2 regions of the Klebsiella africana genome follow, and region 2 is predicted to be linked to the other one. Evidence: riboswitches for the same ligand, from Rfam matches in the RefSeq annotation. Region 2 holds a riboswitch; the other holds the start of a gene.
What was found. A riboswitch is a leader RNA that binds a small molecule or an ion and turns the genes downstream of it on or off. The one in region 2 is predicted to bind cobalamin.
Positions count from the first base shown of each region.

Region 1: another riboswitch for cobalamin. It lies ahead of LGL98_RS04635 (cobyrinic acid a,c-diamide synthase CobB); the one in region 2 lies ahead of btuB (TonB-dependent vitamin B12 receptor BtuB).

Region 1 covers NZ_CP084874.1:927,614-943,361, forward strand. Annotated here, with positions in the region: gene pduP (CoA-acylating propionaldehyde dehydrogenase PduP) at 1-82, opposite strand, end outside; gene pduO (two-domain cob(I)yrinic acid a,c-diamide adenosyltransferase PduO) at 79-1,095, opposite strand; gene LGL98_RS04565 (EutN/CcmL family microcompartment protein) at 1,106-1,381, opposite strand; gene pduM (microcompartment protein PduM) at 1,385-1,876, opposite strand; gene LGL98_RS04575 (phosphate propanoyltransferase) at 1,873-2,505, opposite strand; gene LGL98_RS04580 (BMC domain-containing protein) at 2,505-2,951, opposite strand; gene pduJ (propanediol utilization microcompartment protein PduJ) at 2,973-3,248, opposite strand; gene LGL98_RS04590 (glycerol dehydratase reactivase beta/small subunit family protein) at 3,267-3,617, opposite strand; gene LGL98_RS04595 (diol dehydratase reactivase subunit alpha) at 3,607-5,439, opposite strand; gene pduE (propanediol dehydratase small subunit PduE) at 5,452-5,976, opposite strand; gene pduD (propanediol dehydratase medium subunit PduD) at 5,991-6,671, opposite strand; gene pduC (propanediol dehydratase large subunit PduC) at 6,682-8,346, opposite strand; gene pduB (propanediol utilization microcompartment protein PduB) at 8,365-9,177, opposite strand; gene pduA (propanediol utilization microcompartment protein PduA) at 9,174-9,458, opposite strand; gene pduF (propanediol diffusion facilitator PduF) at 9,982-10,791, shown strand; gene pocR (transcriptional regulator PocR) at 10,995-11,906, shown strand; cobalamin riboswitch at 12,188-12,365, shown strand; gene LGL98_RS04635 (cobyrinic acid a,c-diamide synthase CobB) at 12,459-13,835, shown strand; gene cbiB (adenosylcobinamide-phosphate synthase CbiB) at 13,832-14,791, shown strand; gene LGL98_RS04645 (cobalt-precorrin-8 methylmutase) at 14,802-15,437, shown strand; gene cbiD (cobalt-precorrin-5B (C(1))-methyltransferase CbiD) at 15,434-15,748, shown strand, end outside.
Region 2 covers NZ_CP084874.1:5,071,738-5,087,485, forward strand. Annotated here, with positions in the region: gene LGL98_RS24345 (YifB family Mg chelatase-like AAA ATPase) at 1-1,402, shown strand, start outside; gene LGL98_RS24350 (MaoP family protein) at 1,427-1,765, opposite strand; gene hdfR (HTH-type transcriptional regulator HdfR) at 1,884-2,705, shown strand; tRNA gene LGL98_RS24360 (tRNA-Trp) at 2,815-2,890, opposite strand; tRNA gene LGL98_RS24365 (tRNA-Asp) at 2,944-3,020, opposite strand; rRNA gene rrf (5S ribosomal RNA) at 3,078-3,193, opposite strand; rRNA gene LGL98_RS24375 (23S ribosomal RNA) at 3,290-6,191, opposite strand; tRNA gene LGL98_RS24380 (tRNA-Ala) at 6,498-6,573, opposite strand; tRNA gene LGL98_RS24385 (tRNA-Ile) at 6,679-6,755, opposite strand; rRNA gene LGL98_RS24390 (16S ribosomal RNA) at 6,827-8,366, opposite strand; gene murI (glutamate racemase) at 8,762-9,613, opposite strand; gene btuB (TonB-dependent vitamin B12 receptor BtuB) at 9,558-11,396, opposite strand; cobalamin riboswitch at 11,462-11,648, opposite strand; gene trmA (tRNA (uridine(54)-C5)-methyltransferase TrmA) at 11,763-12,863, shown strand; gene LGL98_RS24410 (YijD family membrane protein) at 12,914-13,273, opposite strand; gene fabR (HTH-type transcriptional repressor FabR) at 13,289-13,924, opposite strand; gene sthA (Si-specific NAD(P)(+) transhydrogenase) at 14,121-15,521, shown strand; gene oxyR (DNA-binding transcriptional regulator OxyR) at 15,504-15,748, opposite strand, start outside.

The sequences.
Region 1 (15,748 bases), 1.1 Mb from region 2:
CTTGCTGAGGGGCAGGGGGCGTCGGCGCGAGCTTTTCACTGAGGATGGTGCGGATAAGGGTTTCCAGTTCTGCTGTATTCATTGATGTGTTCTCACGTTAATGGCCGCCATGGCAGCCTGTGCAATAGCCATATCCTGCTCGACGCTGCCGCCGCTAATCCCGAGGCCGGCTATTAGCTGGCCATCGCGCCACAGCGGATATCCGCCGCCAAAGGTGACGACTTTGCCCAGCAGATGGCTCTCCAGACCGTACAGCGCAGCGCCTGGTTGTACGGTTGTCGCGAGCTCGTGGGTGGCGGTTTTCATGGCGACGGCGGTCCAGGCTTTTTTCGGCGCCAGCTCGCTGCTGACCAGCAGCGCATCGGGCATTCGCCAGGTCACGGTTTCGGTGCCATGTGCGTCAACGATGCTGATTACTACCGGCACCTGTAGTTGGCGGGCGTGTTCGATGGCCTGCCGTATGAGCTGATGCAGCTCGTGAAAGGAGAGCGACCCGGCCTGGGCTTCGGGCGCGTCGGGCGAAGGCGACCCGCTGACGGTCAGATAGCGGGCCGCGATCTCCGTAACAAGGCGGCGCTGGTGATCGGCATGATCCTCGCCGCGCGCCAGCGCATACAAACAGTCTGATAGCCGGTTGAGATAGCGAAGCAGTATCTGACGGATAGTGACCTCTGCCGCCAGCTCGACCAGCCGGCGCTCCGCTCGTCTGGCAACGGTGCGGGCCAGGTGCAAGCGACTGGCGGCTTCACAGCGTCCGGGCAACACAAACTGGTGCAGCGCCGGCACGCGGGCCATCTCGCGATCGATGGTCTGCTCCAGCAGGGCAATTTCTTCGCTGCTGATATAGCGCTGGCCGGGTGATGGCTGTTCGCTGTCGCTGGCGAGCTCCGCGCTGAACCAGAAAATGTGCTGCTGCAGGGCTTCGAGCAGGGTGCGCTGTTCCTCTTCAGCGACGGCGCAGACGCACAGGCTCAGTATGGCGTTCAGTTCATCCAGGGTGCCGTAGGCTTCGACGCGCGGATGCGTCTTGCTGACCCGCTGGCCGGTAAAGAGTGATGTACTGCCGGCATCGCCGGTTCGGGTATAGATAGCCACAGGCGCCCCCTTAGCGTGAAAGTGAGTCAACAATGCCCACGACGGCAAGATCGATGGCCTCATTCGGGCCGCTGAAGACGTGGCGTGCACTCGAGCCGCTGCAGAGCAGCACCAGCTCGCCGACGCCAGCGCCAACCGAATCTACCGCCACTTCATCGCCGCTCGTGGGGAGAATCGGACGATCGTCGTCCGCGCTTACCCGGCGAACCAGCAGCAGTTTTTTGCCGTTCAGAGAGGGGGACTTTTGCGTCGAGACGACGGCGCCGGTCACGCGTGCCAGATGCATAGTTCACTCCTGCTTAATCAATTGAACATGCCGCGCGACGGCCGCTTCGCGGGCGAGGGCGGTGATAATGGGGCGGCGACGCAGCACCAGATAACCTCCGTGGAGGCGGGCTACATCGGCGTAGGTGAGCACCGACGCGGCGTGAAGCCTGACGGGCTGGCCAAGCGGGTCGCTGAACGTCAGCGGCAAGCGGGCGAGTTTTTTTACCGCCAGCGCGGGGAGCAGCGCGGGAAGCAGCGTTAACTGTACCCGAACGCCCCAGGCCATCGCCTCGTGCAGTGCGCACCCGGCGGCCGCCAGCGCACGCTGGCCGGTAAGCTGTTCCAATAGCGGTAAATCCACTTGCACGATGCGTAGCGAAGCGTGCTGGCACAGCAGGCTGCGGATATCCGCTTCGCCGAGCTGGGCCACGCTGAGCGTGGCCGTACTCAGGGCGCGACGGCGCAGGCGGGCGGCGACCTCCTCGACGATACGCTGCAGCATCGCGTGGTTCATGGCTTCGTCACCAGCGTAGCCCAGGCCTGCGCAGCGTCAGCGCCTGCAGCATTGGCTTCGTCAGTATCGATATGCATTTCAAGACGCATATCCGGAGCTACGCGGACCGCTACGTTGTCGAAGATAAGCCGCCTGTCGCTGCCTTCGATCGCCACCGCAACGCTATCACCATGGGCGACGCGCAGGATCAACGCATCAAGTGGCGACATATGAATATGTCGCTGGGCAACAATCGTCCCGCAGCTCAGCTCCAGTTCGGCAAAGGGGCTTATCAGGCGGATCCCCGGTGTGTCCTGCAGATTGCCGGACATGCGCAGCGGCGCGGCGATACCGAGAGTCCGGGCGTCGGTGCGTGAGATTTCCACCTGGCTGGTCTGGCGCAAAGGGCCGAGCAGGCGCACGTTATTTAATCGCCCTTTGGGGCCAACCAAAGTCACCGTCTGCTCTGCAGCATATTGTCCCGGCTGCAGCAGCGCTTTTTTCGGCTGGATGGGCTGCGCGGGAAAAAGCCTGGCGTAGTCCGCAGCCGCTAAATGGATATGACGACTGGAGATACCGATTGGAATGGGACGCTGACGCATCTCATCCAGCACTTTGTTGACTGTCGAAGCCAGCTGTTGTTTATCCATTACGCGTCACCTCGTTTACCGGCGTGCAGGCACTGCGAGCGGGGATCGCCTTTTTGTCGTGGGCAGTGTGGGTCCAGGCACAGGTTGCAGGTCACTCGCTCCGTAGAGTGGGAGGGGGGGTCTGTGGGGGCCGTGTTCTCCCCCGTCACGGCGACGTCAGGCGCTGGTGAAGGCGCCTGGACGCGAGCTGGCAGCAGGCCTGCACCGGGCCTGGCGATAACTTTCTGCGCTACCAGCCCCTGCTGCCGTTCGGCGAGTTCGGCCCCGGTCATCACCGCCGCCTGGACAGAGGCCACATCACCGGCGATCTTCACCACCATCCAGCCGGAACCGTTGGTCTTTTCCAGGGCGAGCAGCGTGATGGCGGCCGCTTTCGCCATAGCGTCGGCGCAGGTGATGGCCAGGGCCAGACCGCTGACCTCAAGTAATCCCAGTGATTGCTTCACGCGGTGCTCCTTTTTTGAGGGTCAGACAGATTTCGGCAGAATGGCCTCAACATCGCTATGCGGGCGCGGGATCACATGGCTGGACTTGACCTCGCCGACCACGCTGGCCGCCGCGCTGCCGGCGTCAACGGCGGCTTTGACCGCGCCGACGTCGCCGCGGACCATCACGGTAATCAGCCCGGAGCCAATTTTTTCGTAACCAATCAACTGCACGTTGGCGGATTTCACCATTGCATCAGCGGCTTCAATGGCGCCAACCAGGCCTTTTGTTTCAACCAGTCCTAGTGCGTTATTCATACTGCGTTCTCCTGTGGATTAAGCATTGCGATCCCGAAATGGGATCCCTTTGACGAGACGAGCCGCATTGTTGCCAGTGTTACGTCGGGCCAGCCTGTCCTGGTGATACATCAGCGAAAACAGTGGCGCTGATGCGGGTAAATTTTTGTAGTGCACGATGAGCTGTTCCCGGTCGCAGGCGATGCCCACCTGCAGCGGCGAACGCTGTGCCGCCTGCCAGGCGTGATGGACAAGATCGCCCCCGGTCTGCGGCTGCAGAACAAAAGGTATGCCTTCCTCTTCAATGCCCAGCAGGACATCGCGCCACTGTTCGCTGCATTCGTCAGTGACGGCAATGACGATGGCGGGGGCGACTACGCTACTCTCCATGCGTGCCTCCTTTTTGCCATGAAAGGAGTAATCCGCTGGCGACCGCATTGCGCGGGCCTTCACAGCCGCGGATGTTGCCGCGCCCGGCAACCAGCCGGTAGTGCGCCAGCGCGTCGGTGACCAGCTGGGGGATCTCGAAATCGAGGGACGAGCCGCCCACCAGCACCACGAACGGGATGTCGCGAATGTTGCCGGTAGGGCTCACCTGGCGTAACGCTCGCAGGGCGTTGGTGACGAAGACGCGTGATTTGGCGCTACGACGAATGGCGCGCACTTTCTCCAGCGGCAGATCGCCAGGCAGGGGAACCAGTTCATCCGGTTTCACCACGCAGACGCGGGCAAATACCGCCGGTGGTAAGGCCGACGGAAAAAACTGGACGCTGCCGTCTTCATGACGCAGATGAAACAGGCTTTCAACTTTTGCCAGCGGATATTTTTTGATCTCTTCCGCCAGGTAGCGGTCCTCAAGCCCCAGCTCGCGGGCGATGATCATCGTGACCATATCGCCGGCACCGGCCAGGTGGGTGGCGCTGATCTCTCCCTGCGCATTGATAATGGAGGCGTCGGTCGACCCGGCGCCCAGATCGAGGATCGCCAGCGGGCGCGTGGTGCCGGGAGTAGTGAGCGCCCCAAGAATGGCCGCCTCCGCTTCCGCGCCGCCCACCTGAACCGCGATCTGCAGCTTGTGTTCAATTTCACGGGCGATGAGGGCCATCTGCAGGCGATCCGACTTGACCATCGAGGCGATACCCACCGCTTGCTCCAGCGAGAACTCCCCCGCAAGACCGCCGGTCACGCTGACCGGTACCGCCGTATCAACGGCCAGCAGATCCTGAATGCGGATCTCCTGAGCTGGCTTATTGGTAAGCTCCGCCATGGTCTGGCGCACGTGCTCAAGCATGCCGCCGATATTAGTGCCCGCTTCTCCCGCGACGTTGTCCAGTTTGCCGCAGCCGTCAACCGCCTTCATGATGGCTTCCGCCCCGGCGGCCACATCAACCTGTACGCTGCGGCCCTGAGCGATGAGCAGCAGATTACCTGCCGGAATAGTGCGGGCCTTGACGTCGCCGGAGGGGGTTTTCACCACCACGGCCGAGCGGTTGCCAATCAGCGCCCGCGCCATTGGCACGATATTTTTGGTCTCCTCGGCGTTGAGATCGAAAACGGTCGCAATACCGTAGGGGTTGGAGAGCGTTTCGATGATCTTACCGGGTAAAGCGACCTCGACGGCCGCCAGCATGCCAAGTGGAATCCGGTCGATATGCTGAACTTCGTCGATCACCGGCAGCGGTTGCTGTAGCCGGTTATTGACCAGCACGCCGTCATCCTGCTGCAAAATAATGCCGGTTATCTGATAGCCCGCTGCCGTTGCCGCATTGACCATCGCGGCGACATCGGCAAAGTCAAAGGCCGAGGAGACCACCAGAATATAGGGCGTGTCCGCGGAGCAGGACAGCAGCGCCTCTGGTGTGATGGTGATGCCGACCCCCAGCCCGACGCCGCCGGGTGTCTTCGGGTTATGGCCGATCATAGTGGACTCGGTGATGATGGTTTCCGTAATGGTCTCCATCGCCACATCGCCAATGACCGGCGTGGCTTCGTTAATGCGAATAAGCGAGATATCGCTGACCTGAATGCCGGCCGCTTTTGCCGCCTGCGTTAGCGCCTCCTGAATACCGAACACATTACGTAATGTGCCTTTAATACCGGTGGTTTCAGCCAGCGCGCTGTGGCGGATGTTCAGCACACCTGCGTCATCGACCGTCGCCAGGGCGACCTCTGTCGATGAGTTGCCAATATCAATGCCAGCGATATAGCGCATGCTTGCCCCCTGTTAATCGTCGCCTTTCAGTTTTTTACGCTCGACGTACAGCCCGGCCGCTTCCCGAACAAAGGCGGCACAGAGTCGAGCCTGGTAGCGCTGCTCGAGGTCATCAGCGATCGCCAGTAGCTCCGCCTGGGTGGAACGGTATGGGCGCAGGGCGTTGTAGATCTCAAGGATCCGGTCGTCAGGAACCGCGGTGAGCTCTGCGGCCCGCTCAAAGTTCATCGCCAGCCGATCGCGTCCGGCATCCTGGGCGATCGCCGCCTGCATACGCAGCGTTTCCGGGGTGATGCGCATATCCTGCGCCGTAACGCGATCGCTCAATACGCTCTCCAGCGTCAGGTCATCGAGCGTTTTATTGGTAGCGGTTTTGACCCACTCCGGATGGCGGGTCGCTAACGGGTAGTCGCTTACTTTTGGCTGGCGAATGGTGTCGTTTGTCGGCGTGGCTGGCGCGGGCGTTACCCCGTCCTGTAGGCTGTTCATCCGGCTCAGCACGTCGCGTACCATGGATTCAATTGCGTCGGTATTCATCGGGATATCCTTTGTTAAAGCGCCACGCGCAGTTCCTGCGGGTTTTTGCCCGTCACCACGTATTTGGTCTCTTTAATGTGCAAAATGGCCGACTTCGCCTGGTATTTGGGACGAGCCATCTGATCGTTAAGCGTCGGCACCGGCTGCGGCGACTCGCGTTTGGCGTAGCGGGCGGCGTTTTTGCCAATCTGGCGGTAGGTTTCCAGCGTCAACAGCGGCGCCTGCGGGAAGAGTTCCAGATTGGAAAGCGGCGGCAGGCCGCGCTGGTGAATGACGGTGGTGCCTTTCGACTGAATACCGATCGAGATGCCGGAGCCGCTCAGTCGGTTGCCTTCCACCGCCACGAAGGCGACATCAGAAGACTTAAAGCAGCGGATCACCCGGGCTTTGATGCCTTCTTCTTCAATGCCGGCGATCACTTCGCGCAGAATATTTTTATGCGGAATGCCGACGATATTGGCGGTTTGCGCCAGACCAAACGCTGGCCCGACGGCAATAATGACTTCATCCTGCTGCGTGCCGGGTTTGGCTTCGCCGACTTCCGTCAGGAAGCTGTCGCCGGACACAGGCGCAACGGCGACCGGTGCGGCAGAGGCGACAGGCGCGCTAAACGAGACCGGCTTATCTGCGCCTGTTTTCATCTCCACCAGTACCTCTTCGATAATCTGGCGCAGCAGCGTTTCGTTAATTTCCATTTTTCACCCCTTAGCCAAGTTCATTGGGATCGAGCGCGCCCGGGATATTTTTAATCTCTTCCCAGCGCTCGCCTTGCAGGCGATAGCCTGTTGCCGGACCGGCATAATCGTTCACGTCATTCACGGCCGAGAGCACCTGGCCCTCGCCAACAATGATGGCGGAGGTATGCAGGTAGTCGCCGGTGAGCTTGGCTTTCTGAATATTGAGCATGTCCTGGGCAACATCGGGGAAGCCGCCTTTCGCCAGGGCTTTCACCACCTCCAGGCCGTTGCGGTTTTTGTTGATAATCTCCTGGGCAAACTTGATGTCCTCGACGATATTGCGCTCAGGCATATCTTTTGAACCGTGGGCGTAAGTGGCGGCCTCCACTTCTTCATCCGTAATGGGTGGCAAACCCATGCCGGCAAATACCGCTTGCAGCGCGCGGGCGGCTTTATTACGAATGGCGATCACGTCCTCTTCACGCACCGGCCGCAGGCCGCCATCGACCTTCAGGTCGCGCTGGATCACGTTGTAGTCATCGAAGTCTTCGGCATCTTCGTTGGAACCGGCGAACATGTTGTCGTAGTTCGGCACCGCCGAGTAACCGGAGGAGATGAAGTCGGTACCTGGCAGGAACTGCATCAGCAGACGCGCGGTACGCCGCATATCCGAGTGGGTAAAGGTTTGATCGTTACTGGAGGCGCACTCCAGATCCAGCGCTGAGCAAATCAGGTTTTCCGCCAGTACGGCGCGGATCCCGGACGGCACGGCGGACGGCACGCCGATACAGCTGACGGAGCCATTCTGCAGGCCTTGCACCCCGGCGGCTTTGGTGATGTAGATGCAGCGCGCTTCGAGATAAAGCATTGATTTGCCTTCGGCATAACCCATCTGCACTTCAGAGCCTGAACCGGAGGTAAAGCGCATTTTCAGGCCGCGCGAGGCGTAGGAGGAGGCGAGGAAGCCTTTCGACCACGGGGTGTCATCGCCATCGGTGAACACCGGTTCCGTACCGTAGACCGAAATGGTTTCGGCATAGCAGGTGTGGCCCAGCATGCCTAGTTTCAGCTCGGTGGCTTCTTCCAGTGAACACTGGGTGAGGACGCCGGGGCGACCCACCTGTGAACCGACCAGCAGGGCGATGGCGTTGAACGGCGCGTAGCGCGCCACGGCGACGGTGGTCTCCTGCTCGTCAAAGCCTCGCCATGCGCCTTCAGCGGCGTCGGCGGCAATCTGTACCGGGTTATCTTTGATATTGGTGACATGCGCCTGCTGGGATGGCGTGCGGCGGGCGCGCATTTTTTGCATCGCCATCATCATCTCGACCACGTTCATATGCGACACCACTTCGACGATTTTCGCCGGGGTCATCGCGGTAGTAAGCGGCACGATGTCGCTGCGTTTAACGTTCGGGTCGCAGAGCATGTTGGCGAGCTTGACCGAATCCATGGCCATCACTTCTTCGGCCCGGGCGAGATTAATGCCGTAGCGCGCAATAAAGTGGTCAATCAGGTCGAACTGCTCAACCGGTTTGCCGTCGAGTTCGGTCACCGCGCCGTTGACGATGCGGATAGAGGGTTTGGGATCGTTAGGGCTTTCCATCGCGATAAAGCCCTCTTCGATCCACTCCTTAACGAAACCATCCTGATTCACAGGACGTTTCGCCAGTGCTTCAAATCTTTTCGATCTCATGAATCAGCCTCGCGGATATTAAATGTAGGAGGGGCGATCGTTTTTCGGTTCGGCACCCAGCGTCCCCAGTACGGCTTTGCCGATCTCCCGGGCGGAGATCACCGCCTGGCGCACCGCGCCAGAGTCGCCGGAAATCACCAGAATGGCTTCGTTGCTGAAACTGGTGCCGTGGGCCGGTGAGCTGTAAGCCACCACCTCGACGTTGGCTGATTTCAGCGCAGTATCTGCCATCAGCACGCCAACGGACGCCGGGGCGCCGACGATAATGCCGCAGGCGCGGCCGAGCGGGGCGCCGAACGCTTTTTCCAGGGCATAACTGGCGCGCGCGGTATACTGCAGTTCAATATGACCCGCTTCATTGCCGTAGACATCGCCGAAGGTACGGTCCAGCTCTTTCAGCGCGACCTCAATCCCGCGTTTGACGTCTGAAACATCGTTCCCGCCCAGCACAATCAGCGAGCCATGGCCGGCGCCGCCCTTGGTGTCGCGAGGAAGTTCAATGCTGACCACTTCGGTGTTGGTGGCTTTGACCGCTTCATCGGCGGCCATAATGTGCGGTCCGGCACCGGTGCGAGCGCCGAGGATGCCGATAGAGCGATAGCGTTTTTCGAGCTTCATCGCCTCCAGCAACGCGGCATCCACGTTGGCGATGACCAGTCCGAGGGTGTCGCCAATGGCGGTCCCGACAAACTCTGTTAAGCTGCAGCTTTTCTCTGCCATAGCCGTCTCTCCTGTGGGATGGGGGGTATCCGGAAGCGCCTGCTGCTCTGGCGTCGCCACACGGGCTATTACTTGCGCCATGATCTGTTCAACCAGCTCATTGCTGCTCATTGGCTATTCCCCTTGGGTAAGATTTTTTCAACATCGGTATGGGGGCGGGGAATGACGTGTACGGCTTTCACCTCGCCCACATGGCGGGCTGCGGCGGCACCGGCGTCGGTGGCGGCTTTGACTGCCCCAACATCGCCACGAACGATGACGGTCACCAGGCCTGAACCGATCCTTTCATAGCCAACTAATAAGACGTTAGCCGACTTAACCATTGCGTCAGCGGCCTCTATGGCTGCGGTTAAGCCTTTGGTTTCTACCATTCCTAATGCTTCTTGTTGCATAAAGACCTCGCAGGTATGTTCCAGTGAGGAAACTATATGTCGCTGCGGCGAAAAAGAATGGCTGAGTTGACGTTGGAGAGCGAGAAAATAGTAGTTTTTATATAATATAAAATTGATTTATTTTGTTTTATCTTGTTGTTTTTATTTAATTTTATTATTTTTTTAAATGTGATTATATTGCAATGCACGTTCCGCATTTACATTTTAAGAGGTGATTTTTTAAATTGTTTTTGCTATGCGATATTTTGCGTGGTGTGATATTTGTTGGAAAATAAGCACTGCGCTTTCGCAATTTTTTATCATTGAGTTGGAAATAAAAATTCCCCCTGAACGCCCGCCATTGCTGTATGGATTCGCGAGCAATTAGCAATAAATTATTCTTCTTCGGCGACTTTACGCCGCCCGATTTCCGCAGGATGCCAACACTTTGCCGCCGCCGGTTTCTATAGTGGGCCTCGCCGTACCCAACGAGCCAGCGGATGGTTGGCTGGCCTGGACACGAACTTCGTCACGAGGTGTCACAATGAATGGTTCTTTACGCGCGCAATGCATTGCCGAGTTTTTAGGCACCGGGCTGTTTCTGTTTTTTGGTATCTGCTGCCTGAGCGCCCTGAAACTGACCGGCGCCAGCCTGGGGCTGTGGGAGATCTGTATTATCTGGGGACTGGGTATTTCTCTGGCGGTATATCTGACCGCCGGCATTTCGGGGGGGCACCTTAACCCCGCGGTCACCGTGGCGCTGTGGCTGTTTGCCTGCTTCCCGGGCAGAAAAGTGGTGCCTTATATCGTGGCTCAGGTCGCCGGCGCGTTTGGCGGCGCTGTACTGGCCTGGATACTTTACAGCACCCTGTTTACGCACTTTGAAACGGTGCATCATATGGTGCGTGGCAGCCTGGAAAGCCTGCAGCTGGCCAGCATTTTCAGTACTTATCCAGCGCCTGAGCTGAGCGTCTGGCATGCGGCGCTGGTGGAGGTGGTGATCACCTCGATGCTGATGGGGATGATCATGGCGCTCACCGATGATGGCAACGGCGTACCCAAGGGGCCACTGGCGCCGCTGTTGATTGGCATTCTGGTGGCGGTGATCGGCGCCTCGACCGGGCCGCTTACCGGCTTCGCGATGAATCCGGCACGCGATTTTGGCCCGAAATTGTTCACCTGGTTCGCCGGGTGGGGCAATATCGCCATGACCGGGGGAAGAGATATTCCCTATTTTATCGTGCCCATTATCGCACCGTTGTTGGGGGCCTGCCTCGGCGCCGCAATTTATCGCTTTCTTATCGCCAATAATCTGCCGTGTCATACCTGCGTGGAGGAAGAAAATACGCGTTAGCGTCATAGAAGGAATGTATCAGTGAAATAGCCAGGCTATTTTCATGAACCGATATCACGAACCGCTCAAAAAGTCTCCCCGGGTTGGGAGACTTTTGTTATTGTCAATGCACTTTTTTATCGTCGACGGGATCTGATGCTAAAAAAGGTAAATATGAAAAATATGTTTTATTTATAACAAAAAATTAACTGAGGGGTTTTATCATGATTTCTGCGAGTACCCTGAACTCAGAACTCATCAATAAAATCGCACAGGATTTTGCGCAAGCCACCAGTCTGGCGGTTGTGGTCGTCAATATTCACGGTGATGAGATTTCTGAATTGTTTAATTTCACGCCGTTTTGCCAGCTGATGCGTCAGCACCCGGAGCACAGCGGACGCTGTCGCATGAGCGACCGCTGCGGCGGGCTGGAAGCCTCGAAAAAAGACCAGTTGTGCATCTACCGCTGCCACGCGGGCCTAACCGATTTTTCCATCCCGCTGGTAATCGCCGGCCACCTGGTCGGCTTCGTGCTGTGTGGCCAGGTTCGTCTAAGCAATGATGTTGAGCTGGTTGATATCCTGAACGTCGATGATCGCTGGCAGGACGATCCGGTGCTGGTCCAGGCGTTCCGCGATGTACCGGAGATGGACTATTCCCGGGTTATCGCTTCGGCGGATTTGCTGAAGCTGATTGTGGAAAATTGCCTGAAAAAACAGCTTAACTTTGTGGTTATCAAAGATAATCCGCCGCAGAACGACCCAGCGCAGGTCAGCAGGGCGCCCTCGCCGCACGATGGCAAAATGAAGAAGGCGCTGCGCTATATCGACGCGCATCTCTCTGATGAGCTGCGTCTGGAGGACGTGGCGGCACATGTCTATCTCAGCCCGTACTACTTCAGCAAACTGTTTAAAAAATATCAGGGGATTGGTTTTAACGCCTGGATCAATCAGCAGCGGATGGCGAGCGCAAAAGAGCTGCTATGTCACAGCGACTGGAGCATCGCCAGCATCGCGCGGAATTTAGGTTTTTCGCAAACCAGCTATTTTTGTAAAGTGTTTCGCCAGACCTATCAGGTAACGCCGCAGGCGTTTCGTCAGCAAATTAATGCCGGATCACAAACTGAGTCATTTTAAATGACAATATTTTGTTATTGCCGATTTTTGATATCCCGGAGTATCTTCATCAATATAAAATGAAAAAAACGAAAGTAGAGCAATAAATTGTCATAGCGCAACAAAATAGTGATATTCGAGGGATAAACTACACCAGTTTTTATTTTTGTGATGAGATAGAGTGTCCGTTAATACGAGACAGATGATTATTACAAAACCGCTTTCCTTCACTGACGTCATAGTGACGAGTGATGAAACGGTAAAAGAAAACATAAAGTATTACCCGTCGATGCAGGGCGCATCGGCGAAACAAACCGACAGGTTCGACACCAGTTTGGTGTCAGGGAAGGGGGTGTAAATCCCCCGCAGCCCCCGCTGCTGTGATGCTGACGACCCCGCAAAAACCACTGATCGAAAGATTGGGAAGGGCGGGTGAGAACGAGGCTAAGCCAGAAGACCTGCCTGCCGGTAACTGACCAACAACTTCGGTGGGAAGTGGGTGGCTTAGCGGTGCGTGGTCGCAGGACCAGGCATGCGCGCAGCTATACCCTGACCGCCAGAACAGGACAGGGTATGGCAACCAGGCGTGCGTTCATTCTTGCGGGTACCGGCAGCGGTTGTGGCAAAACCACCGTTACGCTCGGCCTGCTCAGCTTGCTCCAACAGCGCGGTATGCGGGTGCAACCCTGTAAAGTAGGGCCTGACTACCTGGACACCGCCTGGCACACCGCCATCAGCGGCATCGCTTCCCGCAATCTCGACAGCTTTATGCTTCCTGGCCCGATACTCAACGCGCTGTTTACCGAACAGCTACAGCAGGCCGACATCGCGGTTATCGAAGGGGTGATGGGCCTGTATGACGGCTACGGCACCGACCCCAACTATTGCAGCAGCGCGGCAATGGCTAAGCAGCTTGGCTGCCCGGTGATTTTGCTGGTGGATGGCAAAGCGGTGTCGACTTCCATCGCCGCCACGGTGATGGGCTTTCAACACTTTGATCCGGCCCTCAACATCGCTGGCGTTATCGTCAATCGCGTCAATAGCGACACGCACTTCCAGCTGCTGAAAAGCGCCATTGAGCGCTACTGTCAGGTGCCAGTGATCGGCTATGTACCGCGCGTGGAAGGCGTGGCGCTGCCCGAACGGCATCTGGGGCTGGTCACCGCCCGCGAGTCGGTGGTCAATCAGCAGGCATGGCGGGATTTTGCCAGTCTGCTGGGACGCACCCTCGACATTGACCGGCTGCTGGCCATCAGCGAACTAGCGACCTTGCCGGTGGGCGAGTGGGGGGAGACGCTTGCCGCCGATGCCGGCGAAGGACTGACCCTGGCCCTCGCCGACGATGAGTCCTTCAATTTTTATTACCCCGATAACCTGGCGCTGCTGGCGCGCTGCGGCGTGAAGATTGTGCGCTTTAGCCCACTGCGCGATCGCCAGCTGCCGGCCTGCCAGATGATTTGGCTCGGCGGCGGCTATCCGGAGCTGCATGCGGCCGGGCTATCCGCTAACCACGAGATGCTGACACAGCTTCGCGCGGCGCACCGGCGCGGGGTGGCGATCTACGCCGAGTGCGGCGGCCTGATGTATCTGGGCACGACCCTGGAAGTCACCAGCGGCGAGCGCTACACGATGGCGGATATTATTCCCGGACACAGCCGAATGGGGACGCGTCTGACCCGGTTCGGCTACTGCGAAGCGCAGGCGCAGCAGCAGACGCTGCTGGCCGCCCCTGGTGAGTGGCTGCGCGGCCATGAATTTCATTACTCCGATTTTTCTCCCGCCACCCCCGCCGTACTGGCCTGCCGTAAACAGCGTGATGGTAAGACGCTTCAGCAGTGGCAGGGAGGATGGCAGTCCGGCAGCGCCTTTGCCAGCTATCTCCATGTCCACTTTGCCCAGCGCCCCACCATGCTAAACCACTGGCTGCGGGCAGCAAGGAGGGCGCAATGACCCTTCTCGCCTGGTGTGTAGCCTGGATACTTGATGTCGTCATTGGCGATCCGTCGCACTGGCCGCATCCGGTGCGCTGGATAGGTCGCCTGATCGCCGTCAGCCAGCGTGTAGTGCGACGCGTCTGCCATAGCGACCGGGCGCTGCGCATCGGCGGCGGGGTGATGTGGCTGGTGGTTATCGGCCTGACATGGGGCGTGGCCTGGGGCGTACTGGCGCTGGCGCACGGGATACACCCCTGGCTTGGATGGCTGGTGGAAGTGTGGATGATCTTCACCGCGCTGGCGGGACGCTGTCTGGCACAGTCGGCGATGGCAGTGGCCCGGCCGCTGCAGGTCGGAGATCTCGCCGAAAGCCGGCATAAGCTCTCCTGGATTGTCGGGCGCGATACCTCTCAGCTCCAGCCGGCGCAGATCAACCGTGCGGTGGTGGAGACCGTGGCAGAAAACACGGTGGATGGCATTATCGCGCCGCTCTTTTTCCTGCTCCTCGGCGGCGCGCCGCTGGCCATGGCCTATAAAGCGGTCAACACCCTCGATTCCATGGTCGGCTATAAACACGAAAAATACCGAGCGATCGGCATGGTCAGCGCCCGTCTTGATGATGTAGCCAACTTCATTCCCGCCCGGCTGAGCTGGCTGCTGTTCAGCCTTGCCGCGGTGCTATGCCGGGAAAATGGCGCCCGGGCGCTGCGCACGGGCTGGCGCGATCGCTATCAGCACAGCAGTCCTAACTGCGCGTGGCCGGAAGCGACCGTCGCCGGCGCGCTGGGGGTCCGCCTTGGCGGCCCGAACGATTACTTCGGCCAGCGCGTTGAAAAGCCCTGGATAGGCGACGCCGTCCGCGACATCGCGGTGGACGATATTTCCCGAACAATTCGATTAATGTGGGTGGCGTCAAGCCTGGCGCTGGCGCTGTTTATCGGCGTGCGCTACTGGCTGGTCGGCGTGGCCTGAGGAGAACCTGATGCAGTACATCCAACAACCGCAGGCGATCGAGGCGAAAAGCTTCGACATCATCAGCGAGATCATCGCCGAAACGCGGCCGGACTACCATTTCGCCAGCCCACTGCACGAGGCGATTATCAAGCGGGTGATCCACACCACCGCTGACTTCGACTGGCTGGATATTCTGTGGTTTTCTCCGGATGCCCTGATCGCGCTGAGTGAGGCCTTGAGCCGGCCTTGCACGCTGTATACCGATACCACCATGGCGCTGTCCGGGATCAACAAAACCCTGCTGGCCCGCTTTGGCGGCGAATGCCGTTGCTATATCAGCGACCCGCGGGTGGTGCGCGAGGCGCAAAGCCGGGGGATGACCCGCTCGATGGCGGCGGTGGATATTGCGGTGCAGGAGCCCGGGGAGAAAGTGTTCGTCTTCGGCAATGCGCCAACCGCGCTGTTTCGCCTGCTGGAACATCGCGAGACGGCCATCGGCGGCGTGGTGGGGGTGCCGGTCGGCTTCGTTGGCGCCGCGGAGTCGAAAGCGGCGCTCAGCGAGAGCGGCCTGCCGGCTATCGCCGCGCTCGGCCGCAAAGGGGGAAGCAACGTGGCGGCGGCGATTGTGAACGCTCTGCTTTACCACCTGCGGGAGGCGCAATGAGCGATCAGACCTTTGACGCCCCGGTGTGGCATCACGGCAAAGCATTGCGCAAGGGCTACACCACCGGCTCCTGCGCCACGGCGGCGGCAAAAGTGGCGGCGCTGATGGTGATGCGCCAGCATCTGATTCATCAGGTCTCGATCGTCACCCCCTCCGGCGTCACCCTGTGCCTGAACGTCGAGTCTCCGCACGTCGAAGGGCAGCAGGCGGTCGCCGCGATCCGTAAAGATGGCGGCGATGATGTCGACGCCACCCACGGCATGCTGATTTTTGCCCGGGTGACCCTCAATGACAGCGGAGAAATTAGCCTG
Region 2 (15,748 bases):
CACCGTGAAAGAGGCCCGCGACCGGGTCCGCAGCGCCCTGATCAACAGCGGCTACGCTTTCCCTGCGAAGAAGATAACCATTAACCTGGCGCCAGCAGATCTGCCCAAAGAAGGCGGACGATACGATCTGCCCATCGCTCTCGCGCTTCTCGTTGCCTCAGAGCAGCTCAACACGACGCGACTGACTCAATATGAGTTTGTAGGCGAACTCGCCCTTACAGGTGGGTTACGCGGCGTTCCAGGGGCGATCCCCAGCGCAATGGAAGCCATCAAAGCCGGCCGGCGCATTGTCGTCTCCTCTGACAATGCGGCTGAGGTGGGTCTAATCGGCGGCAGCGATTGTCTGGTCGCCGACCATCTGCAGGAGGTGTGCGCCTTTCTTGCGGGTCAGACATCGCTTTCGCCGCCTCTCGCCGAGGCGCCTGCTCTGGATAAACACTACGACGATCTGCGCGATGTTATCGGCCAGCAGCAGGGCAAACGGTCGCTGGAGATTGTAGCAGCCGGTGGCCACAATCTGCTCCTGATAGGCCCCCCCGGCACCGGGAAAACCATGCTTGCCAGCCGACTCCCCGGTCTCCTGCCGCCATTAAGCAATCAGGAAGCACTGGAGAGCACAGCCATACAGAGTCTGGTTAATCTCCACACCGCGAAGTCGCGGTGGCGGCAAAGACCGTTTCGCGCTCCTCACCATAGCGCCTCGCTGGCAGCCATGGTAGGCGGAGGCTCAATACCTGTTCCCGGGGAGATTTCACTGGCCCACAATGGCGTGCTGTTTCTTGATGAACTGCCAGAGTTTGAACGGCGGGTACTGGACGCGCTGCGTGAGCCCATTGAGTCAGGCAAGATCCACATATCACGATCGCGCGCCAAGATTGACTATCCGGCACGCTTTCAGCTTATCGCGGCGATGAACCCAAGCCCGACAGGGCATTATCAGGGTAAACATAATCGTGCCTCGCCTGAGCAGACCTTGCGTTACCTTGGACGTCTGTCAGGCCCCTTCCTTGACCGCTTCGATCTCTCCTTAGAGATCCCGCTGCCGCCGCCAGGGATACTGAGCCAGGGCACGCAGGGTGAAGAGTCTAGCGCAACGGTTCGACGACGGGTGCTGGCAGCGCGTGAACGGCAAATACGCAGGCAAAATAAGCTCAATGCCCATCTTGAGAATCGTGAAATGAAGAGCTGCTGCCACTTACGCCGGGAAGACGCTGTCTGGCTGGAACAGACGCTAACGCAGCTGGGGCTCTCTATTCGAGCCTGGCAGCGTCTGTTAAAGGTGGCGAGAACCATTGCCGACCTGGCAGAAGCTGAAGAGATTGAACGCCATCATTTGCAGGAAGCGCTCAGTTATCGGGCAATAGACCGAATGCTCAGCCATCTGCAGAAGATGATGGCGTAAAAAAAGGGCTTACGCCCTTTTTTCTTAGTCATCGCTTTCGGTGTAATCGTCAGCGCCTTCCATCTGCGGTTTGCCGCCGGAAAGAGTATGGAAACGCTTCGGCCGCTTGATACGCGCCATATACTTGATCCATACACGTTCTGCTTCCGTTACCGGCTCACGTTCACCACGGCACACCGAGACAAATTGCTTTTCATCGTCGGTAACAGGTTCGCGTTTACCCAGTTCCAGTTCGTTAAAGGCATAACCATGACGTTCCAGCAGTTGCGCCTCTTTGATGGTGAAATCACCGTGACGGGAGAACCCGCGTGGATAATTTTTATTGTCGAAAAAACGATTAGTCGTCGTAAAGCTTTCCGCCATCCTACACGCTCCTGATTCTTTGGCCGAGCTATTTATGGCGCGGAGTATTAGTTACGCTTGACAGAGCGTCAAACAAAACATTTAAATCATCACGACAAATAATTTTGTGGAGAACGGTGTGGATACGGAATTGCTCAAGACTTTCCTGGAAGTGAGCAGAACTCGTCACTTTGGGCGAGCAGCAGAGGCGCTTTACCTGACGCAGTCAGCGGTCAGCTTTCGTATTCGTCAGCTGGAAAATCAACTTGGTGTGAACCTGTTCACCCGTCATCGTAATAACATTCGCCTGACGACTGCCGGCGAAAAGCTCCTGCCCTACGCTGAAACGCTAATGAATACCTGGCAGGCTGCGCGCAAGGAGGTGGCACACTCTTCCCGACATAATGAATTCTCCATCGGGGCCAGCGCCTCCCTATGGGAATGTATGCTTAACGGCTGGCTAGGCACGCTTTATAACGCTCCCTACAATCTCCAGTTTGAAGCGCGTATTGCGCAGCGACAGTCGCTGGTTAAACAGCTTCACGAACGCCAGTTGGATCTGCTGATCACCACCGAATCGCCGAAGATGGATGAATTAAGCAGCCAGCTGTTGGGTAATTTTACTCTTGCCCTGTATTGCGCATCGCCTGCAAAAAACAGAAATGAATTGAATTACCTGCGCCTTGAATGGGGGCCTGATTTTCAGCAAAACGAAGTGGGACTGATAGGAAGCGATGATGTTCCGCTGCTCACTACCTCTTCAGCTGAACTGATCTATCAGCAATTATCGCGCCTGAACGGCTGCTGTTGGCTACCTGTTCGCTGGGCGAAAGAGAAGCATGGGTTACATACGGTCATGGACAGCGCTACGCTTTCCCGTCCACTCTATGCGATCTGGTTACAAAATAGCGATAAGCAGGCGCCGATCCATGAGATCCTGAAAAACCCTATCCTGGAATAAGCGCTACTCTCCATGGACGGAGATCAGCAAGGTATTTTCGTAGGGGCTATTGCAATTGGAGAGTTGAGATAAAAAAAAATCCTTTGCCTGAGCAAAGGATTCTTATAAATGGCAGGGGCGGAGAGACTCGAACTCCCAACACCCGGTTTTGGAGACCGGTGCTCTACCAATTGAACTACGCCCCTAAAATTTTCTTACCACTAAGCCTGCTATCTGAGCAGGCTTAATGTTAAATAAGTGGCGGAACGGACGGGACTCGAACCCGCGACCCCCTGCGTGACAGGCAGGTATTCTAACCGACTGAACTACCGCTCCACCGAATTTCTTCGCTTTATTACCACCGGTTGTCATCCCGGCTTACTGCAATTTGATGCCTGGCAGTTCCCTACTCTCACATGGGGAGACCCCACACTACCATCGGCGCTACGGCGTTTCACTTCTGAGTTCGGCATGGGGTCAGGTGGGACCACCGCGCTAGTGCCGCCAGGCAAATTCTGTTTTATCAGCCCGTCTTTAAGACGTACTGATTAATCTGTATCAGAGCTGAAAATTCTCTCAATCCGCCAAAACATCTTCGGCGTTGTAAGGTTAAGCCTCACGGTTCATTAGTACCGGTTAGCTCAACGCATCGCTGCGCTTACACACCCGGCCTATCAACGTCGTCGTCTTCAACGTTCCTTCAGGAGACTTATAGTCTCAGGGAGAACTCATCTCGGGGCAAGTTTCGTGCTTAGATGCTTTCAGCACTTATCTCTTCCGCATTTAGCTACCGGGCAGTGCCATTGGCATGACAACCCGAACACCAGTGATGCGTCCACTCCGGTCCTCTCGTACTAGGAGCAGCCCCCCTCAATTCTCCAGCGCCCACGGCAGATAGGGACCGAACTGTCTCACGACGTTCTAAACCCAGCTCGCGTACCACTTTAAATGGCGAACAGCCATACCCTTGGGACCTACTTCAGCCCCAGGATGTGATGAGCCGACATCGAGGTGCCAAACACCGCCGTCGATATGAACTCTTGGGCGGTATCAGCCTGTTATCCCCGGAGTACCTTTTATCCGTTGAGCGATGGCCCTTCCATTCAGAACCACCGGATCACTATGACCTGCTTTCGCACCTGCTCGCGCCGTCACGCTCGCAGTCAAGCTAGCTTATGCCATTGCACTAACCTCCTGATGTCCGACCAGGATTAGCTAACCTTCGTGCTCCTCCGTTACGCTTTGGGAGGAGACCGCCCCAGTCAAACTACCCACCAGACACTGTCCGCAACCCGGATTACGGGTCGACGTTAGAACATCAAACATTAAAGGGTGGTATTTCAAGGTTGGCTCCACGCAGACTGGCGTCCACGCTTCAAAGCCTCCCACCTATCCTACACATCAAGGCTCAATGTTCAGTGTCAAGCTATAGTAAAGGTTCACGGGGTCTTTCCGTCTTGCCGCGGGTACACTGCATCTTCACAGCGAGTTCAATTTCACTGAGTCTCGGGTGGAGACAGCCTGGCCATCATTACGCCATTCGTGCAGGTCGGAACTTACCCGACAAGGAATTTCGCTACCTTAGGACCGTTATAGTTACGGCCGCCGTTTACCGGGGCTTCGATCAAGAGCTTCTCCTTACGGATAACCCCATCAATTAACCTTCCGGCACCGGGCAGGCGTCACACCGTATACGTCCACTTTCGTGTTTGCACAGTGCTGTGTTTTTAATAAACAGTTGCAGCCAGCTGGTATCTTCGACTGGTCTCAGCTCCGTCCGCAGGGACTTCACCTACACACCAGCGTGCCTTCTCCCGAAGTTACGGCACCATTTTGCCTAGTTCCTTCACCCGAGTTCTCTCAAGCGCCTTGGTATTCTCTACCTGACCACCTGTGTCGGTTTGGGGTACGATTTAATGTTACCTGATGCTTAGAGGCTTTTCCTGGAAGCAGGGCATCTGTCACTTCAGTACCGTGGTACCTCGTCATCACACCTCAGCCTTGATTATCCGGATTTGCCTGGATAACCAGCCTACATGCTTAAACCGGGACAACCGTCGCCCGGATGACATAGCCTTCTCCGTCCCCCCTTCGCAGTAACACCAAGTACAGGAATATTAACCTGTTTCCCATCGACTACGCCTTTCGGCCTCGCCTTAGGGGTCGACTCACCCTGCCCCGATTAACGTTGGACAGGAACCCTTGGTCTTCCGGCGAGCGGGCTTTTCACCCGCTTTATCGTTACTTATGTCAGCATTCGCACTTCTGATACCTCCAGCAACCCTCACAGGTCACCTTCGCAGGCTTACAGAACGCTCCCCTACCCAACAACACATAGTGTCGCTGCCGCAGCTTCGGTGCATGGTTTAGCCCCGTTACATCTTCCGCGCAGGCCGACTCGACCAGTGAGCTATTACGCTTTCTTTAAATGATGGCTGCTTCTAAGCCAACATCCTGGCTGTCTGGGCCTTCCCACATCGTTTCCCACTTAACCATGACTTTGGGACCTTAGCTGGCGGTCTGGGTTGTTTCCCTCTTCACGACGGACGTTAGCACCCGCCGTGTGTCTCCCGTGATAACATTCTTCGGTATTCGTAGTTTGCATCGGGTTGGTAAGTCGGGATGACCCCCTAGCCGAAACAGTGCTCTACCCCCGAAGATGAATTCACGAGGCGCTACCTAAATAGCTTTCGGGGAGAACCAGCTATCTCCCGGTTTGATTGGCCTTTCACCCCCAGCCACAAGTCATCCGCTAATTTTTCAACATTAGTCGGTTCGGTCCTCCAGTTAGTGTTACCCAACCTTCAACCTGCCCATGGCTAGATCACCGGGTTTCGGGTCTATACCCTGCAACTTAACGCCCAGTTAAGACTCGGTTTCCCTGCGGCTCCCCTATACGGTTAACCTTGCTACAGAATATAAGTCGCTGACCCATTATACAAAAGGTACGCAGTCACACCCGAAGGTGCTCCCACTGCTTGTACGTACACGGTTTCAGGTTCTTTTTCACTCCCCTCGCCGGGGTTCTTTTCGCCTTTCCCTCACGGTACTGGTTCACTATCGGTCAGTCAGGAGTATTTAGCCTTGGAGGATGGTCCCCCCATATTCAGACAGGATACCACGTGTCCCGCCCTACTCTTCGAGTTCACAGCCTGTGCATTTTGGTGTACGGGACTATCACCCTGTACCGTCGGACTTTCCAGACCGTTCCACTAACACACAAGCTGATTCAGACTCTGGGCTGCTCCCCGTTCGCTCGCCGCTACTGGGGGAATCTCGGTTGATTTCTTTTCCTCGGGGTACTTAGATGTTTCAGTTCCCCCGGTTCGCCTCGTTAACCTATGTATTCAGTTAACGATAGTGCAACGAATTGCACTGGGTTTCCCCATTCGGACATCGCCGGCTATAACGGTTCATATCACCTTACCGACGCTTTTCGCAGATTAGCACGTCCTTCATCGCCTCTGACTGCCAGGGCATCCACCGTGTACGCTTAGTCGCTTAACCTCACAACCCGAAGACGTCTTGTTCTGTCCGGTTCGTTGCGCATCGTGAATCCTGCGTTGTTCCGTACTCGCGATGCTCATGGACATAGAGTCCACTCCGCTCGCTGCGTGCGGTACGCCTTGGCTTCACTTTGCTCACGTCACCTTTTACAGTGTCATCTTCAGATTGCGAAAATTTGAGAGACTCGAACACACTTAAACAGTGTGTCGTTTCAATTTTCAGCTTGATCCAGATTTTTAAAGAGCAAAACTTCGCAGTGCACCTTTTCAGGTTCACTCTGAAGTTTTCTTGTGTTCGCAGTAAAGATGGTGGAGCTATGCGGGATCGAACCGCAGACCTCCTGCGTGCAAAGCAGGCGCTCTCCCAGCTGAGCTATAGCCCCATCGAATGAATCTCTTTAACCTTAATTCGTTTTCGGGCGCGGCGTGGTGAAGCGAAGCATACTGAAGTATGCGAGCTTTGCCACAACAAAGCACGAGAGCGAATTTGGTAGGCCTGAGTGGACTTGAACCACCGACCTCACCCTTATCAGGGGTGCGCTCTAACCACCTGAGCTACAAGCCTGCAGAGATTACTTACTGCTCTATTTTCATCAGACAATCTGTGTGAGCACTACAAAGGCAGGTTCTTTAAGGTAAGGAGGTGATCCAACCGCAGGTTCCCCTACGGTTACCTTGTTACGACTTCACCCCAGTCATGAATCACAAAGTGGTAAGCGCCCTCCCGAAGGTTAAGCTACCTACTTCTTTTGCAACCCACTCCCATGGTGTGACGGGCGGTGTGTACAAGGCCCGGGAACGTATTCACCGTAGCATTCTGATCTACGATTACTAGCGATTCCGACTTCATGGAGTCGAGTTGCAGACTCCAATCCGGACTACGACATACTTTATGAGGTCCGCTTGCTCTCGCGAGGTCGCTTCTCTTTGTATATGCCATTGTAGCACGTGTGTAGCCCTGGTCGTAAGGGCCATGATGACTTGACGTCATCCCCACCTTCCTCCAGTTTATCACTGGCAGTCTCCTTTGAGTTCCCGGCCGGACCGCTGGCAACAAAGGATAAGGGTTGCGCTCGTTGCGGGACTTAACCCAACATTTCACAACACGAGCTGACGACAGCCATGCAGCACCTGTCTCACAGTTCCCGAAGGCACCAAAGCATCTCTGCTAAGTTCTGTGGATGTCAAGACCAGGTAAGGTTCTTCGCGTTGCATCGAATTAAACCACATGCTCCACCGCTTGTGCGGGCCCCCGTCAATTCATTTGAGTTTTAACCTTGCGGCCGTACTCCCCAGGCGGTCGATTTAACGCGTTAGCTCCGGAAGCCACGCCTCAAGGGCACAACCTCCAAATCGACATCGTTTACGGCGTGGACTACCAGGGTATCTAATCCTGTTTGCTCCCCACGCTTTCGCACCTGAGCGTCAGTCTTTGTCCAGGGGGCCGCCTTCGCCACCGGTATTCCTCCAGATCTCTACGCATTTCACCGCTACACCTGGAATTCTACCCCCCTCTACAAGACTCTAGCCTGCCAGTTTCGAATGCAGTTCCCAGGTTGAGCCCGGGGATTTCACATCCGACTTGACAGACCGCCTGCGTGCGCTTTACGCCCAGTAATTCCGATTAACGCTTGCACCCTCCGTATTACCGCGGCTGCTGGCACGGAGTTAGCCGGTGCTTCTTCTGCGGGTAACGTCAATCAACAAGGTTATTAACCTTATTGCCTTCCTCCCCGCTGAAAGTGCTTTACAACCCGAAGGCCTTCTTCACACACGCGGCATGGCTGCATCAGGCTTGCGCCCATTGTGCAATATTCCCCACTGCTGCCTCCCGTAGGAGTCTGGACCGTGTCTCAGTTCCAGTGTGGCTGGTCATCCTCTCAGACCAGCTAGGGATCGTCGCCTAGGTGAGCCGTTACCCCACCTACTAGCTAATCCCATCTGGGCACATCTGATGGCATGAGGCCCGAAGGTCCCCCACTTTGGTCTTGCGACGTTATGCGGTATTAGCTACCGTTTCCAGTAGTTATCCCCCTCCATCAGGCAGTTTCCCAGACATTACTCACCCGTCCGCCGCTCGTCACCCGAGAGCAAGCTCTCTGTGCTACCGCTCGACTTGCATGTGTTAGGCCTGCCGCCAGCGTTCAATCTGAGCCATGATCAAACTCTTCAATTTAAGTTTGATGCTCGTGAATTAAACTTCGTAATGAATTACGTATGTTCACTCAGAGACTTGGTATTCATTTTTCGTCCGAGGACGTTAAGAATCCATGTCACTTTGAGTGCCCACACAGATTGTCTGATAAATTGTTAAAGAGCGGTGCAACGCGGCGTTAAGCTCACCGTTGCGAGGTCCCGTATAATACGTTTTCCTCATTCAGAGTCAAGCCCTTATTTTGCTTTTCTCTGTTGGTTTTCAGCGCTGAACTTCACCGCTGAAACCCCGCTGACCCGGCGGCTTGTTTGCCGTTGTTCCGTGTCAGTGGAGGCGCATTATAGGGAGTTCTGAGACGTTGACAAGCCCTGTTTTCAAAAAATTATTCAACCGTCTCTTTTTTGTGCAAAACGCCCTTAGAGCGGTAATTTTTCCAGCGTTGAAAAGCCATAGCGACGCAGAACGGGTAAAAGCTGTTCTGTTTCTGCCGTCAGCGCCATGCAGAATGCTTTATTCTCGTCGCTGGACTTCGCATCCGGCGCTTCATGCTCTAACAGCCAGGCAGTGCGACGGGCAATCGCCGCGCCAGAATCGATCAGCCGCGTGCCCTCCGGCAGAACGCGCTGCAGCTCCTCCTGTAGAAGAGGAAAGTGGGTGCAGCCCAGCACCACCGTATCCGGCGGCTCCTGCATCCGCAGCCACGGCCGCAGGATGCGGCGGAGCTCTTCTAACGGCACAGGCTCGCCGTGCAGCTTCGCTTCCGCCAGCTCCACCAGCTCCGCCGACCCCAGCATTTCAATTCGGCATTCATTGGCAAAGCGGTCGATCAGCTCACGGGTATAAGGACGCTTAACGGTACCGCGCGTCGCCAGCAGGCCAACAATCCCGTTCGCCGTTAAGCGGGCGGCGGGCTTGATCGCCGGCACTACGCCAACGACGGGGAAGGCGAACTTTTCACGCAGGGCAGGCAGGGAGACGGTACTGGCGGTATTGCAGGCGATCACCGCCAGCGCCAAAGGATAGCGTTGCTGGACAGCGGTGACGATTTCCACAACGCGCTCAACGATAAACTCTTCGCTCTTCTCGCCGTACGGGAAAGCGACGTTATCAAAAGCATAGATGTAATGCAGATTCGGCAGCAGCTGCCGAATCTCATTATAAACCGACAACCCACCGACGCCGGAATCAAACACCAGCACGGTGGGACGTGGATCAGAAGGTGTAGCTGCCAGACAAGGTGTATTCCCGTCCTGCAGATTGGTAGCCATAAACTGTCTCGTAATCTTTATCGAACAGGTTGGCTATTTTACCACGAACTGTCAGGTGTGAGGTGACGGGATACGATAAACCGACATCCCAGAGGCTCAAGCCACCCATATTGACGGTACGCGAGTTGTCGTAGTCATAATCGTAACGCTTGCCGATGTAGTGATACGTCACATCCCACCCCAGATCGTAGACCTGGCCGTTCAGCTCATATTTCACCTGCTGCTTCGCCCGGCGATAGAGGATCTTATTGGTTTCATCATCGCGAGGGTCAACATACTGCAGCGTCAGATGATGCTCCACCGGCCCGGTGGTGACATTCCCCGTCCACTCCAGCCCCTTGATCGTCGCCGACTTGACGTTGTAGTAGGCGTTGTTGTCGTAATCGATGAGGTTCTGAATCTCATAGCGATACGCAGAGAGACGCCAGTCGACCGGCCCCGTCAGCCCTTCGAGGCCCACTTCCCACTGCTTCGACTCCTCGGGCTTCAGGTTCGGGTTAGAGGCGATGCCAAAGCGTTCTGCGCCGTACTGCTGCCCGAGGGAGGGGGCGAGGAATCCAGTGCCGTACGAGAGCGTTGTCCGATAACCGTCGATAAATTCCCAGCCTGCCGCCGTCTGCCAGGTACCGTGCCAGCCAAACTGCTCGTCATGATCCTCTCGGCCGGAAGCTTCCAGCGTCACGCTGTCAATCTGCTGCTGGCCCGTGAGATAAAGACCGGTGGTGTCACGCTTATACACGTCGGTACTGGTCGTTCCGCTGGATTTCAGCTTCTCTTGTTTCCAGTCTACGCCGCCGCTCACTGCGCCATGACCCACCACAACATTATTCCCCCACTGGATATAGCGCTGTTCCATATCATCCAGGGTGGTGCCCGCGGCATAGCGGCCAGCGTCGCTGCTGTAGTTGTAATCTTTGATGCGCTGATAGTTTGCAATCAACTGAGAGGAGTAAATCCCGGAGTGATAATGCAAACCGGTATCCCAGGACTGGGTGTAGGACTGGTCTTCATCGTTTCCGCCTGCGTAGCCCCAGTTACCCTGGTCATAGTCAGCGTTGGCGGAATAACCATAGCCGCGGAAGAAACCCGAGAAGTTGTCGTCGAACTGATGCTGTACCCCGCCCCACAGCATTTTATTGCGGTAGCCGTCGCGATCGCTGTCGCCGCTATAAGAGGAATTTGGCTGGACGTTAAATCCTTTGGTGGTCTGATAGGCGCCGGCAGCGGTAACCAGCGTATCGCCAAACCGCTTGTTAAAGGCGCCGTCATAAGACTGATAGCCATTCGTGCCCGCGCCAGCGTTGATTTGCGAACGCTCAGCGTCGGTCATGGTGATAATGTTCACCACCCCGCCGATAGCTCCAGAGCCGTAAACCGCGGAGCGCGGGCCACGGATATATTCCACCCGCTGGACCAGTGAGATAGGGATCTGACTGATATCTACGCCGTTGGAGATTCCCGGACGCGCCATCGGCACACCGTCGATCAGCACCAGCACGTGGCGAGCCTCCGTCCCCCGAACATACAGCGAAGCACTCTGCCCCATGCCGCCGTTGCGGGAAATATCAACCCCGGGAAGACGACGCATCACATCGTTTAAATCTTTGGACTGCCAGCGGTCGATGTCATCGCGCGTCACAACGTCGGTCGGCGCCAGCACGGTATTCACCGGCTGTTGAAAACGGTTTGCTGTCACTACCAGCGTATCTGAATTGCTATCCTGCGCCCAGCCGGAAAATGCCGTGACGGATAAGACCGTCATCAGCGAAGCTTTTTTAATCATTGTAAAAGCATCCGAAACAGAAAAAGGATGCCGCAGGTTTTATCATTTGCTCGCGACGATAAAACCCAGTGCGACGTATTCCGGCAGGTCTTCGGGCTTGGAGGCTGTTTCAAGAAATAATGACTTCCCACGGCTAGCCGCAGTGTCTGCACCGAGTGCGCTCATTTCTCACCTTCCTTACCGCTGCGCGTCAGCCCCAGATTTCCACTGGGTTCCCTTTTAACTCACAGGACCGGTAGGCGAATGCTACAATCAGAATCATATAGATGTCCAGACTGCTAATTATATTTCCCGCGGCATTCGAGGCTGGACATCCCCGGCGCTTTCCCTACAATCCCCGCGTACTTATTTTATTCAGGATGCATCATGACCCCCGAACACCTTCCTACCGAACAATACGAAGCGCAGCTGGCAGAAAAAGTCGTCCGTTTGCAAACCATGATGGCGCCTTTTGCCGCGCCGGTTCCGGAAGTGTTTCGTTCGCCGGTCAGCCACTATCGTATGCGCGCCGAGTTCCGTCTGTGGCACGATGGCGATGATCTGTACCATATTATTTTCGATCAGCAGACCCGGTCGCGGATTCGCGTTGATAGCTTTCCGGCAGCCAGCGCGCTGATCAATCAGCTGATGACCGCCATGCTGGAGGGCGTACGCAACAATCCCGTGCTACGCCATAAGCTGTTCCAGATTGACTATCTGACCACCCTCAGCAACCAGGCGGTCGTTTCGCTGCTGTATCATAAAAAACTCGATGATGCCTGGCGTGAGCAAGCGGAGGCGCTGCGTGACGCCCTGCGAGCCCAGGGACTCAATGTGCATCTGATTGGACGCGCGACCAAAACCAAAATCGAGCTCGATCAAGACTATATAGATGAACGTCTGCCGGTTGGTGGGCGAGAGATGATCTACCGTCAGGTAGAAAACAGCTTTACCCAGCCGAACGCGGCCATGAACATTCAAATGCTGGAGTGGGCGCTGGATGTCACCAAAGGGGCGACCGGCGATCTGCTGGAATTGTACTGCGGCAACGGTAACTTCTCGCTGGCGCTGGCGCGTAATTTCGATCGCGTACTGGCCACCGAAATCGCCAAACCGTCGGTGGCGGCGGCGCAGTACAACATCGCCGCTAACCATATCGACAACGTGCAGATTATCCGCATGGCGGCGGAAGAGTTTACTCAGGCGATGAACGGCGTGCGGGAGTTCAACCGGCTGCAGGGTATCGATCTGCAAAGCTATCAGTGCGAGACCATTTTCGTCGATCCGCCGCGTAGCGGGCTGGACAGTGAAACGGAAAAAATGGTGCAGGCCTATCCGCGTATTCTGTACATTTCGTGCAACCCGGAAACGCTGTGTCGCAATCTGGAGACGCTAAGCCAGACGCACAACGTTACCCGGCTGGCGCTATTCGACCAGTTCCCGTATACCCATCACATGGAGTGCGGCGTTCTGCTGACCCGGAAATAGGCCAAAAAAAACCGGCAACGTCATGTTGCCGGTTTTTTTCCGTTGGCGGCTTACTCGGCCGCCGTATTTTTGCGGTTACGCATCTTGTAGCCGATCCAGAAGACCATCGCGACGGACAGAACGGCCGGGAAGAAGTTAGAACCGATATCCGGGTACTCTGCACGCACGACGGTGCTGTACAACAGCACCCCGAGAATAAAAAAGGCGGCAGCCAGGCCCGGTAGCCCAACGGGCATACTGCGATTCTGATAGCGCTGATGCAGACAGTAGACCGTCAGCAGCAGGGATAAAATGGGGAAGACGGAAAACGGAACTATCGAACTGAACAGCGCCGCAAAGGCGCCATTAATGGATAACCCGGCAATCAGTGCCAGCAGCAGCGTACCTTTATCTTGAACTGAGTGTTTCATTGCTCGTCCTTCACGTTATTCGGAATGATGTGACATTTTTTCTTGTTCACGGCGATACCAGTAATACGCGCCTTTCGAGATCATTCTAAGCTGCAGTACCAACCGTTCTTCCAGCTGTCGGCGCTGCTCAGGGCCGACATCCAGCGCTTCCGCGCCAGCGCTAAAAACGATGGTCACCATAGCTTCAGCCTGCGCTTCGGTAAAGGCGCGCGGCATATGGTTTTCGAGTTCTAAATAGTCGGCAAGTTCCGCAATAAAGTGCTGGATCTCGCGTGCGACGGCGGCGCGAAACGCCGCAGAGGTTCCCGAGCGCTCGCGCAGCAGCAGGCGGAAGGCGTTCGGGTTGTTACCGATAAATTCCATAAAGGTGGAGACCGAGGTGCGGATCACGCTGCCGCCTTTGGCAATCCGCTGGCGCGCCTGGCGCATCAGCTGGCGCAGCATCAGTCCGCTCTCATCGACCATCGTCAGGCCCAGCTCATCGACGTCGCGAAAATGACGATAAAAGGACGTCGGCGCGATCCCTGCTTCCCGCGCCACTTCACGCAAGCTCAGGCTGGCGAAACTCCGCTCAGCGCTAAGTTGGCTGAATGCCGCTTCCACCAGCGAACGGCGGGTTTTTTCTTTTTGTTGTGCTCTTACGCCCATCACGATGTATGAATCCTTCCAATAGCCCTGCTGGCACTATACCAGAGATTAAAACTAATCGGTTTGCCCTGGATTGTGAATGATTGTTTACGAGCCGTTTCTGCTTTTATGCTGCAAAAAAGCACAACGATAATTGGGTTAAAGCGCAGCGAATGTTATCATCGTGTTTATTTTATGTATAAAACAGGTGAGTAATGCCATGTCACACTCTTGGGATTATGATGCAATAGTGATTGGTTCCGGTCCTGGCGGGGAAGGCGCCGCCATGGGACTGGTGAAACAGGGAGCACGCGTTGCCGTCATCGAGCGCTACCATAATGTCGGCGGCGGTTGCACCCACTGGGGTACCATCCCGTCGAAAGCCCTCCGCCATGCCGTCAGCCGTATTATCGAGTTTAACCAAAACCCCCTCTACAGCGACCACTCCCGCCTTCTTCGCTCTTCTTTCGCCGACATCCTTAACCATGCCGACAGCGTCATCAACCAGCAGACTCATATGCGCCAGGGATTCTATGAGCGCAACCACTGTGAAATTCTGCAGGGCAATGCCCACTTCGTGGATGAGCATACCCTGGCGCTGGAGTGCCATGATGGCACGGTCGAAACAGTGACCGCGGAGAAATTCGTTATCGCCTGCGGATCTCGCCCCTACCATCCGGCGGATGTCGATTTCCACCACCCGCGCATCTATGACAGTGATTCGATTCTCAGCCTGCAGCATGAGCCGCGCCATGTGATCATTTACGGCGCCGGGGTGATCGGTTGTGAATATGCGTCGATCTTCCGCGGCATGGAGGTGAAAGTCGATCTGATCAACACCCGCGATCGTCTGCTGGCCTTCCTCGATCAGGAGATGTCAGACTCGCTCTCTTATCACTTCTGGAACAGCGGCGTGGTCATTCGCCATAACGAGGAGTATGAGAAAATTGAGGGGGTGGATGACGGGGTGATCATGCACCTGAAGTCCGGCAAAAAGCTGAAGGCCGATTGCCTGCTGTACGCCAACGGCCGCACCGGCAATACCGACACTCTGGCGCTGGAAAATATCGGTCTGCAGACCGACAGTCGCGGTCAGCTGAAGGTTAACAGCATGTACCAGACCGCCCTCCCGCACATCTATGCGGTTGGCGATGTCATCGGCTATCCAAGCCTGGCTTCTGCCGCTTACGATCAAGGACGCATCGCCGCCCAGGCGCTGGTAAAAGGCGAAGCCTCAGCGCATCTGATTGAAGATATCCCGACCGGGATTTACACCATTCCGGAAATCAGCTCCGTCGGGAAAACCGAGCAACAGCTGACGGCGATGAAAGTGCCATATGAGGTGGGCCGCGCCCAGTTTAAACACCTGGCGCGGGCGCAAATCGTCGGTATGAGCGTTGGTACGCTGAAGATCCTGTTCCATCGGGAAACCAAGGAGATCCTTGGCATTCACTGCTTTGGCGAGCGCGCGGCCGAAATTATTCATATCGGCCAGGCGATCATGGAGCAGAAAGGCGGTGGCAACACCATTGAGTACTTCGTCAACACCACCTTTAACTACCCGACCATGGCGGAAGCGTACCGGGTCGCCGCGCTGAACGGCTTAAACCGCCTGTTTTAACGCCTTGTCGAAATGGCCATCCATCGTACCGCGGATGGCCTCCGCCAGATGTTCATAGCGGCTGCGCAGCGGTGAGCCCGGACGATAAACCAGACCGATGGTGCGTCTTGGCTCTGGCTTAATGCACGGCAGGTAGACCACGCCATCGCGTTTCCTTTCCTGTGGCACCGCCAGCGCCGGCAGCAGGGTAATACCGCTGCCTGCCGCCACCATATTGCGCAGCGTTT